One region of the Xanthobacter cornucopiae genome, then DNA from elsewhere that is predicted to be linked to it. Evidence: riboswitches for the same ligand, from Rfam matches in the RefSeq annotation. Region 1 holds a riboswitch; the other holds the start of a gene.
What was found. A riboswitch is a leader RNA that binds a small molecule or an ion and turns the genes downstream of it on or off. The one in region 1 is predicted to bind cobalamin.
Positions count from the first base shown of each region.

Region 1 (4,204 bases):
CGTCGAACAGGTTGTCGATGCGCCCGAACACCATGACGTTGCTGTTGACGGTGTAGTTCGCGGCCACGTTGAAGATGGTGTAGCCGGGCTGGCGCACCACGGCGAAGGTGGTGCGGTCCACGTCCCACCAGTCGGAGAGATAGACCAGCGTTGCGGTGAGGGTGAGCGGGTCCACCGGCTGCCAGTTGACCGCCACCGAGACCTTGTTGTTGGGCCGGCGCAGGGGATAGCAGGACGTGGCGTCACGCGGCTCGCAGCTCACGCCGAACGAGGCCCCCGCCGGGAAATAGCCGATGGTGCTGGTGTAGGTGTAGTCGGTGCGCACCGACAGCCGGTCGGTGAGCTTCACCGCCAGGAAGGCCTCGACGCCCTGGCTGGTGGCGCTCGACAGGTTCTCGTAATTGTAGGTGAAGCTGGCGGCGTTGTAGGTGGTGACGATCAGGTTGGTGATGTCATTGTGGAAATAGGTGGCGCCGAAGCCGACGCGTTCGTTCCACAAGGTCTGCTCGAAGCCGGCGTCCCACCCGTCGCTCTCCTCCGGCTGCAGGTCGGGGTTGCCGTAGAGGGGCGCGTAGAGCTGGTAGAGGGTCGGCGCCTTGAAGGCGGTGCCGTAGGTGGCCTTCAGCTTGGTGCCGGTTTCCGGGAACAGCAGCGCGGGGGCGAGGCGCCAGGTGGTGTGGTCGCCGAAATCGTCATTGCTGTCATAGCGCACGTTGGCGGCCATGAAGAAGCGCTCGCCCAGCGCCGACTGGAGCTGCAGGTAGCCTGCGGTGTCTCCGGTGGTGGCGTCCATGGATGACCATGCGGACGAGCTGGTCATGCCCTCGTTGTAGCGCTCCAGCCCGAGCATGACGCTTTGGCCGGGCAGGAAGGTGTAGTTGGAGCGCCAGTAATAGGTCTGCCGGTCGCCGTCATAGGCGCTGACATAGGAGGGGTAGGGACTGGCGTTGTCGTTGCTGTAGTCGATGGCGGACACGCCGAAGGTGCTCACCAGCCGGTCGTCGAGCGCCCGCCAGAGACCCTCGGCCTTGCCGATGAAATACTGGCCATAGGCGGTGTCCTGCAGCGGCGCCGGATAGCCGGTGAAGGTGGCGTAGTCGTAGAGGTCGGAGGTGTAGGCGAGCCTCGTCTCGATGTAGCGGCCCACCAGGTTCAAGGTGAAGCTGTCGCTCAGGTCGATGTCGAGGCGGCCGGAATAGGTCCAGTTGTCGCTGGCATTGGCGTTGACCGGGCTGCCGAACGGCACGATGTCGGCCGGCGTCACCGGGATCGACGTCGAGGCGAAATGGCCGACATTGAGGGCATAACCGATGGCGTTGAAGCCACCGGAGAGGCTGGCGACCTGGTTGAAGGTGCCGAGCGCGCCGGCCTCCACATAGCCGGACGCCTTGGCCGGGCCCTCGCCGCGGGCGGTGGTCATGGACACCACGCCGCCGATGGCGTCGGAGCCGTAGAGGCCGCTTTGCGGGCCGCGCAGCACCTCCATGCGGGCGAAGTCGTTGGTGTAGAGGGTGCCGAGGTTGAAGGCGCCGGCGGCGGCGGAGGGATCGCCCAGGTCGATGCCGTCCAGCAGGATCTTGGTGTGGTTGGCGTTGGTGCCGCGCATGAAGATCGCGGTGGTGCCGCCGGGCCCGCCGGTCTGCACCACATTGAGGCCGGGCGCCGATTCGAGCGCCTCGGGCACGCTGCGCCGCTGGGTCTCCTCAAGCTCCGTGGCGGTGATGACGGTGACGGAGCTGGCCACCTCCTTCTCCGGCAGGGGCGTGAGCGTGGCGCTCACCACCACGTCTGGCAGGTCGATCTGGCTGGCGTCGGCGGCCGGGGCGGCCTGCGCCGCCGGCGGCTGGGCGGTCTGGGCCAGGGCGGGAGCCGCGGCGAGCAGGGCCAGGAGGCTGGCCGAAAGGGAGAGCGGAACGCGGGGGCGACGGGTGGACGGCAAAGCGAATGGCATGCGGACCTCGGGCGGGACGCCTGTGGCACGTCACCGCGAACGAGGGATCTTCCACGTCACCGGCGCGAAGGCCGTTCCCGCAAATCATCCCGCCACCGGAACACCCCGCCCGATGAGCCCGCGTGTGACCACGGTTCGACGGCAGGTCTCCTGGCTCGCGGGTCCTTGTCCTTCGCCGCCTTCCCAGGCCCCGAGTGCCCAGTGGCGATTGGCGAGGGACTCGCCGCTTACAGTTGCGGGGGCAGCCGCGGCATGGGGCGCGCCAGGCGCCCGCACCGCATTCCCTCTTGATTCCTCTGGGAGGAATACCGTCTGGCCGCAAACTAGGCGAGCCGGCGTGGCCCCGTCAATGCCTTCCGGTTGCCCCACCTTGGTCGTCATCGGCGTTTCCCCCCCCGTGGCCGGCCGGTCTCACTGCTCGGTGAAGAAGGTCAGCAGCACCGTGTCGTCGGTGCCGGTCAGGCAGAGGAAGCGATGCACCTTGTCGCTGCGGTCGCGCTGGATATAGGCCTCGCCCATGAGCACGGAGGTGATGTGGGCTCCGCCCACCTTCATGTCGGCGGCGGCCACGGTCAGCCCGTCCATGTCGATGAAGATGTCGGCGATGGCCGGCGAGCGGGTCTTCAGGCGCGCCAGCGCATGGGCCTTGCAGGCCTCCGCCCGCCGGGCCTCGGGGGTCGGCTCGGCTGGCGGCGGCGCCGCCGCGCCGGGGGGTGGCAGCAGATCGGCCGGCGCGCTCGGCCCGGCGCCGGGCGCGGTGCCGGTCGCCGCCGGGGCCGGCACCGCGGCCAGCAGGAGAACGGCCAGCGCCAGCGGGCGCGGATCGGTGAGGCTCATGCGGGGGTCCTCTCTCGTGGCATCCGGGAGGACAACGCGGGCGCAGCCATTTGGTGCCGCACGCCGCACGCCGGTGCCAGGACCGCCCCACCGGCGACACGGCCTAAAGCAGGCTTTGGCCGGTGAGGGTGATGCAGAAGCTGTCGAGCATCATCGCCTCGTCGTCCTTGAGCACGCCGTCGGCGGCGATCACCTTGAGGCCGGCTTTCAGCAGGTCGGCGATGGCGGGCCGTTCCGCCTCCATGAGCACGTCGAGGGCGGCGTCGACGCTCTCCGCCGTGGGGCGCAGGCGGCCGAGATAGGCGGCGAGCCGCTCGCGCTCGGCACCGGTCAGGTCGAGGCCGGCGCGGCCGCAGGCGGTCTCGCAGAAGAACCGGATTTCCTCGGTCTCGGCCGCGCCCAGCTCGCCGTCCGCCAGGGCGAGGGCCAGCAGCAGCACCACGCCGGAGCGGTTGATGAGGGTGCGGATGCGGTCCCAGCGGGCTTCGGAGGGGTCCTCGCCGGGCACGATGATGGCGTCCCTGGGCCAGGTGAAGCCGAAGGTCTCGAAGAAAAAGCGGCTGAGCGGTTCGCGCCGGGTGCCGTCGAAATCGGTGACGGCGCGGATGCGGTCCACCCGGAAGGCGCGGGCGGCCTGCCGCTCGTGGCATTTGGCGACGAGGATGGGGATGCCCTCCACATTGCGCTGGATCGCCCACACCGAGATGCGGCGATGGCTGACGTGGCCGGCGTGGTCCACATAGTCGATGACGAAGGACTGGCCCTCGGCGGGGTCGTGCTCGCGCGCGTGGTCGGCGATCTCGTCGTGGGGATCGTCGGCGGGCAGGGCGATCTGCCCGGCGTTGGCATAGAGCGGCGCGCCGAGGGCGGCGACGCGGTCGATGAAGAACGACTTGAGCGAGGTGATGGCGTTCATGTGGCGGCGATCCCGGGTCGCTCCATTGGTAACCCATGCCGCGGCGCGGACAAAGGGGGAACTGTTAAGGATTCGCGCCGGCATCTGCCTATTCCCTGAGCGGCCGTCATTGGCTAAGGTCCGCCCTTCCCGCGCCGGATGGACGCATCCGCGCCGGGGCAGGGCTTGAGAAACGTGCGGGAGTGGACATGTCGGTCGCCGTGACAATCGAGGACGGGGTGGCTTCCAGGGCTGAGGCTTCGCGCCGGAGCTGGACCCGGGACGAGGCGCTTGCCCTCTATCGCGCGCCGTTCAACGACCTCCTGTTCCAGGCTCAGAGCGTCCACCGCGCCCATTTCGACCCCAATGCGGTGCAGTTGAGCCGCCTTCTGTCCATCAAGACCGGCGGCTGCCCGGAGGATTGCGGCTATTGCAGCCAGTCCGCCCGCAACGACGCCGAGCTGTCCGCCTCCAAGCTGATGGAGGTCGAGCGGGTGCTCGCCGAGGCGAAGAAGGCCCGC
Region 1 covers NZ_CM195531.1:2,880,432-2,884,635, reverse strand. The annotation lists gene V5F53_RS12700 (TonB-dependent receptor plug domain-containing protein) at 1-1,951, opposite strand, end outside; cobalamin riboswitch at 2,075-2,279, opposite strand; gene V5F53_RS12695 (hypothetical protein) at 2,363-2,788, opposite strand; gene V5F53_RS12690 (WYL domain-containing protein) at 2,892-3,704, opposite strand; gene bioB (biotin synthase BioB) at 3,893-4,204, shown strand, end outside.

Region 2 (4,204 bases), 1.9 Mb from region 1:
GTCACCGGCACCGCGATCACCACCGCCCCCGCGCGCCCGGCCGAGCCGGCAAGGCCCAGGATGTCTTCCGCCGGCAGGCGACCGGCCTCGGCAAAGTGGGGCACGAGGCCGAGCGCCGGCCAGGAGGTGCGCGCGGCGATGGTCGCCATGCCGTCGGAAAACAGCGCCGGGTCGCCGCGGAAACGGTTGACGATGAAGCCCTTGACCAGCGCCGCGTCGTCCGGGTCCAGCACTGCGCTTGTGCCCACCAGGCTGGCGATGACGCCGCCGCGGTCGATGTCGCCCACCAGCACCACTGGGGTTTCGGTGGCGCGGGCGAAGCCCATGTTGGCGATGTCGGCGGCGCGCAGGTTCACTTCCGCCGCCGAGCCGGCGCCTTCCACGATCACCAGGTCGGCCTCGGCCTTCAGGCGGGCGAAGCTCTCCTCGACCCGCGCCAGGAGGCCCGCCTTCCAGGCCTGGTAGACGCTGGCCCTGGCGGTGCCCACCACATGGCCCTGGACCACCACCTGCGCGCCCACCTCGCTCTGGGGCTTCAGCAGCACTGGGTTCATGTGCACCGAGGGCGGGACGCCGGCGGCGCGGGCCTGCAGCGCCTGGGCGCGGCCGATCTCGCCGCCATCGGCGGTGACGGCGGCATTGTTGGACATGTTCTGCGGCTTGAACGGGCGAACCCTCAAGCCCTGCCGCGCGAACAGCCGGCAGAAGCCCGCCACCAGCAGTGACTTGCCCACGTTGGAGCCGGTGCCCTGCACCATGAACGCGCGTGCCATCAGAATTCGATGCCCTGCTGGGCCTTCACCCCGGCCGCGAAATGGTGCTTCACCAGCGTCATCTCGGTGACGAGATCGGCCGCCGCGATCAGCTCCGGCCGGGCGTTGCGGCCGGTGACGACCACATGGAGATCGTCGCGCCGGCCGGTGAGCGCCGCCAGCACCGCGTCGAGGGGCAGGTAATCGTAGCGCAGCGCGATGTTGAGCTCGTCCAGCACCAGCAGGTGGATTGCGGGATCGGCCATCAGCGCCTGCGCCCGCTGGAAGGCGGCGGTGGCGGCGGCGATGTCGCGGGCGCGGTCCTGGGTCTCCCAGGTGAAGCCCTCGCCCATGGTGTGCCAGGAAATCTGCGGCCCGAAGCGATCGAAGGCGGCCCTCTCGCCGGTGTCCCAGGCGCCCTTGATGAACTGCACGACGCCCACCTTCCAGCCGTGGCCGAGGGCCCGCAGCATCAGCCCCATGGCGGCGGTGGACTTGCCCTTGCCGGGGCCGGTGTGGACCATGAGAAGCCCCTTCTCGATGGTCTTTTGCGCCACCTCCCGGTCCTGCACGGCCTTGCGCTTCGCCATCTTCTCGCGATGGCGCGCCTCGATGTCGGTTTCGCGGGCGGGGTCCATGGGCAGGCCTCCTTGGGGCAGGAAACGGGCCGCTTGCATCGGAGCGCGGCGAGGGCTAATCGGTATAGATGACGGTGCCTCGCGCTGCGAGGTGAAAAGGGAATGCGGTGGAAAACCGCAGCTGCCCCCGCAACTGTAAGCGGATTGCCCGATCGCATCCACGCCACTGGAGGATTTCTCCGGGAAGGCCGTGACGGGCGCGACATCCGTGAGCCAGGAGACCTGCCGTCAACCCGACTTCTATGGGCCCGTCCGCCGGGGTGAGCGGATGGCGCTGTGCCGGAACCCCTCAAGGTTCCGCTCCGTCCGTAGAAGGAACCGGCCCGCGGGCCGGACGCGCGACGGAGCGGGCATGGCCAGCGTTTCCCACACTTCATCTGCCGCCACGGCTGCGTTTGCCGGACGGATTCCCTGCACCATCGTTACCGGCTTCCTCGGCGCGGGAAAGACCACCCTGGTGCGCCACCTGCTGCAGCACGCCCATGGCGCGCGCATCGCCGTGCTGGTGAACGAGTTCGGCGATATCGGCTTCGACGGTGCCTTCCTGGAGGGCTGCGGCATCGCCGGCTGCGACGACGGCCGGGTGGTGGAGCTGCCCAACGGCTGCATCTGCTGCACCGTGGCCGACGATTTCGTGCCCGCCCTGGACCGCCTGCTCGGCGCCGACACCCCGCCCGACCACATTCTCATCGAGACCTCGGGCCTGGCCCTGCCCAAGCCCCTGGTGCAGGCCTTCAACTGGCCGCAGATCCGCTCCCGCGTCACCGTGGACGGCGTGATCGCGGTGGTGGACGGGCCGGCGGTGGCCGCCGGCTTCTTCGCCGACGATCCGAACGCCCTGGCCGCCCAACGCGCCGACGACACGGCGGTGGACCACGACAATCCGCTGGAAGAGGTGTTCGAGGACCAGATCCTGTGCGCCGACCTGGTGCTGCTCAACAAGGCCGACCTGATGGACCCGGCCGCGCGCGCCGCCGCCCGCGCCGAGGTCGCACGCCACCTGCCGCGCGCCGTGAAGATCGTGGAAACCGCCCACGGCACCGCCGAACCAGCCCTGGTGCTGGGCCTTCAGGCCGCCGCCGAGGACGACCTCGACGCCCGCCGCACCCACCACGATGCCGAGGCGCCCCACGACCATGACGATTTCGAGAGCATGGTGGTGCATCTCGGCCCCGCCGCCACGCCGGAGGACATCGCCGCCCGGCTGGCGCGCGCCACCGAGGCCGACGGCGTGCTGCGCATCAAGGGCTTCATGCCGGTCGCGGGCAAGCCGTCGCGGCTGGTGGTGCAGGCCGTCGGGCGCCGCACCGCGCATCATTTCGACCGCCCGTGGGCGGTCGGCGAGGCCCGCGACGGCCGGCTGGTGGTGATCGGCCTGAAGGGCTTCGACCGCGACGCCGTCGCCCGCGCGCTGGCCGGCTGACGCCCCATGCACCTGTTGCCCATGAGCCGCGCGAGCCTCGACGATGGCGAGGCCGCCGTCGATCTCGCCCAGCCGCCGGGCGACATGGTGGTGCTGTCCTTTTCCGACAGCGACCTCTCGGCGCTCGCCGCCGCCCATGACGCACAAAGGGCGGCCCTCGCCGCCGCCCGTGACGCGCGAAAGGTGGCGCCAGCCGCCGCCCATGGCGCGCAAGGGGCGGCGCTGCCCACGCTGCGACTCGCCAGCCTCCGGCGGCTGCGGCATCCGCTGTCGGTGGACCTTTATATGGAGAAGACCATCGCCCGGGCCCGGGTGGTGGTGGCGCGCTGCCTCGGCGGGCTCGACTATTGGCGCTATGGGGTGGAAAGCCTTGCCGCCTGCTGCCGCGCGCACCGCATCGCCCTCGCCGTGCTGCCGGGCGACGACCGTCCCGACCCGCGCCTGGCCGCCCACGGCACCCTTGCCGCGGACGAACAGGGGGAGCTCGCCGCCTATTTCCAGGCCGGCGGCCCCGACAACATGGCCGCCCTGCTGCGCCGTCTCGCCCGCCATTGCGGCGTGGCGCTGGACGCCCCGCCGCCCCGCCCGGTGCCATGCCTGTTCCGCTGGACGCCCGGCGGCGGCCTGCTGACCGACGCGGCGGAGCCGGACGCGGCGGCCGCGGGCACCCCCGCGCGCGCCCTGGTGCTCGCTTATCGCTCGGCCATCCTGGCGGGCGAGACCGCGCCCCTCGCCGCCCTGAGCGAGGCCCTGGCTGCACGCGGCCTGGCGCCGGAAGTGGTGGGGCTGAGCAGCCTCAAGGACCCGGAGGCGGTCGCCGCCCTGGCCCGCCGCCTCGCCGCCCGTCCGCCGGACATCATCGTCTCCACCACCGCCTTCTCGGCGCGGCAGGGGGCGGATTTCGTGCTCGACGCCGCCGACTGCCCCATCCTCCAGGCGATTCCGGTCGGCGGGCCACGCGCGGGCTGGGCCGCCTCCGGCCGCGGCCTGGCGGCGGCAGACCTCGCCATGCAGGTGGCCTTGCCGGAATTCGACGGCCGTCTCGCCGGCTTCCCCCTCTCCTTCCGCGAGGAGGCCGAGGCCGATCCCGCCCTCGCCTTTGCCCGCCGCACGCAGGTGCCCGATGCGGCGGGCATCGCCGCCCTGGCCGAGCAGGCCGCCGGATGGGTGCGGTTGCGCCGGCTGCCGCGCGGCGCCCGGCGCCTCGCCATCGTGCTGCCGGACTATCCGGCCCGCGCCGGGCGGGCCGGCTTCGCGGTGGGCCTCGACACGCCGGAAAGCACCTGCCGGATCCTCGATCTCCTGGCCGAGGCCGGCTACGATACCCCGCGCGACTTCGACGGCGCGGCGCTGATGGCCTGCCTCACCGGCGCGCCGGCGGGCCTTGCTGT
Region 2 covers NZ_CM195531.1:4,750,348-4,754,551, reverse strand. The annotation lists gene V5F53_RS20905 (cobyric acid synthase) at 1-773, opposite strand, end outside; gene cobO (cob(I)yrinic acid a,c-diamide adenosyltransferase) at 773-1,390, opposite strand; cobalamin riboswitch at 1,446-1,634, shown strand; gene cobW (cobalamin biosynthesis protein CobW) at 1,743-2,813, shown strand; gene cobN (cobaltochelatase subunit CobN) at 2,820-4,204, shown strand, end outside.
Region 2: it holds a riboswitch for cobalamin, as region 1 does, so the genes downstream of both, cobW (cobalamin biosynthesis protein CobW) here and V5F53_RS12700 (TonB-dependent receptor plug domain-containing protein) in region 1, are expected to answer to the same signal.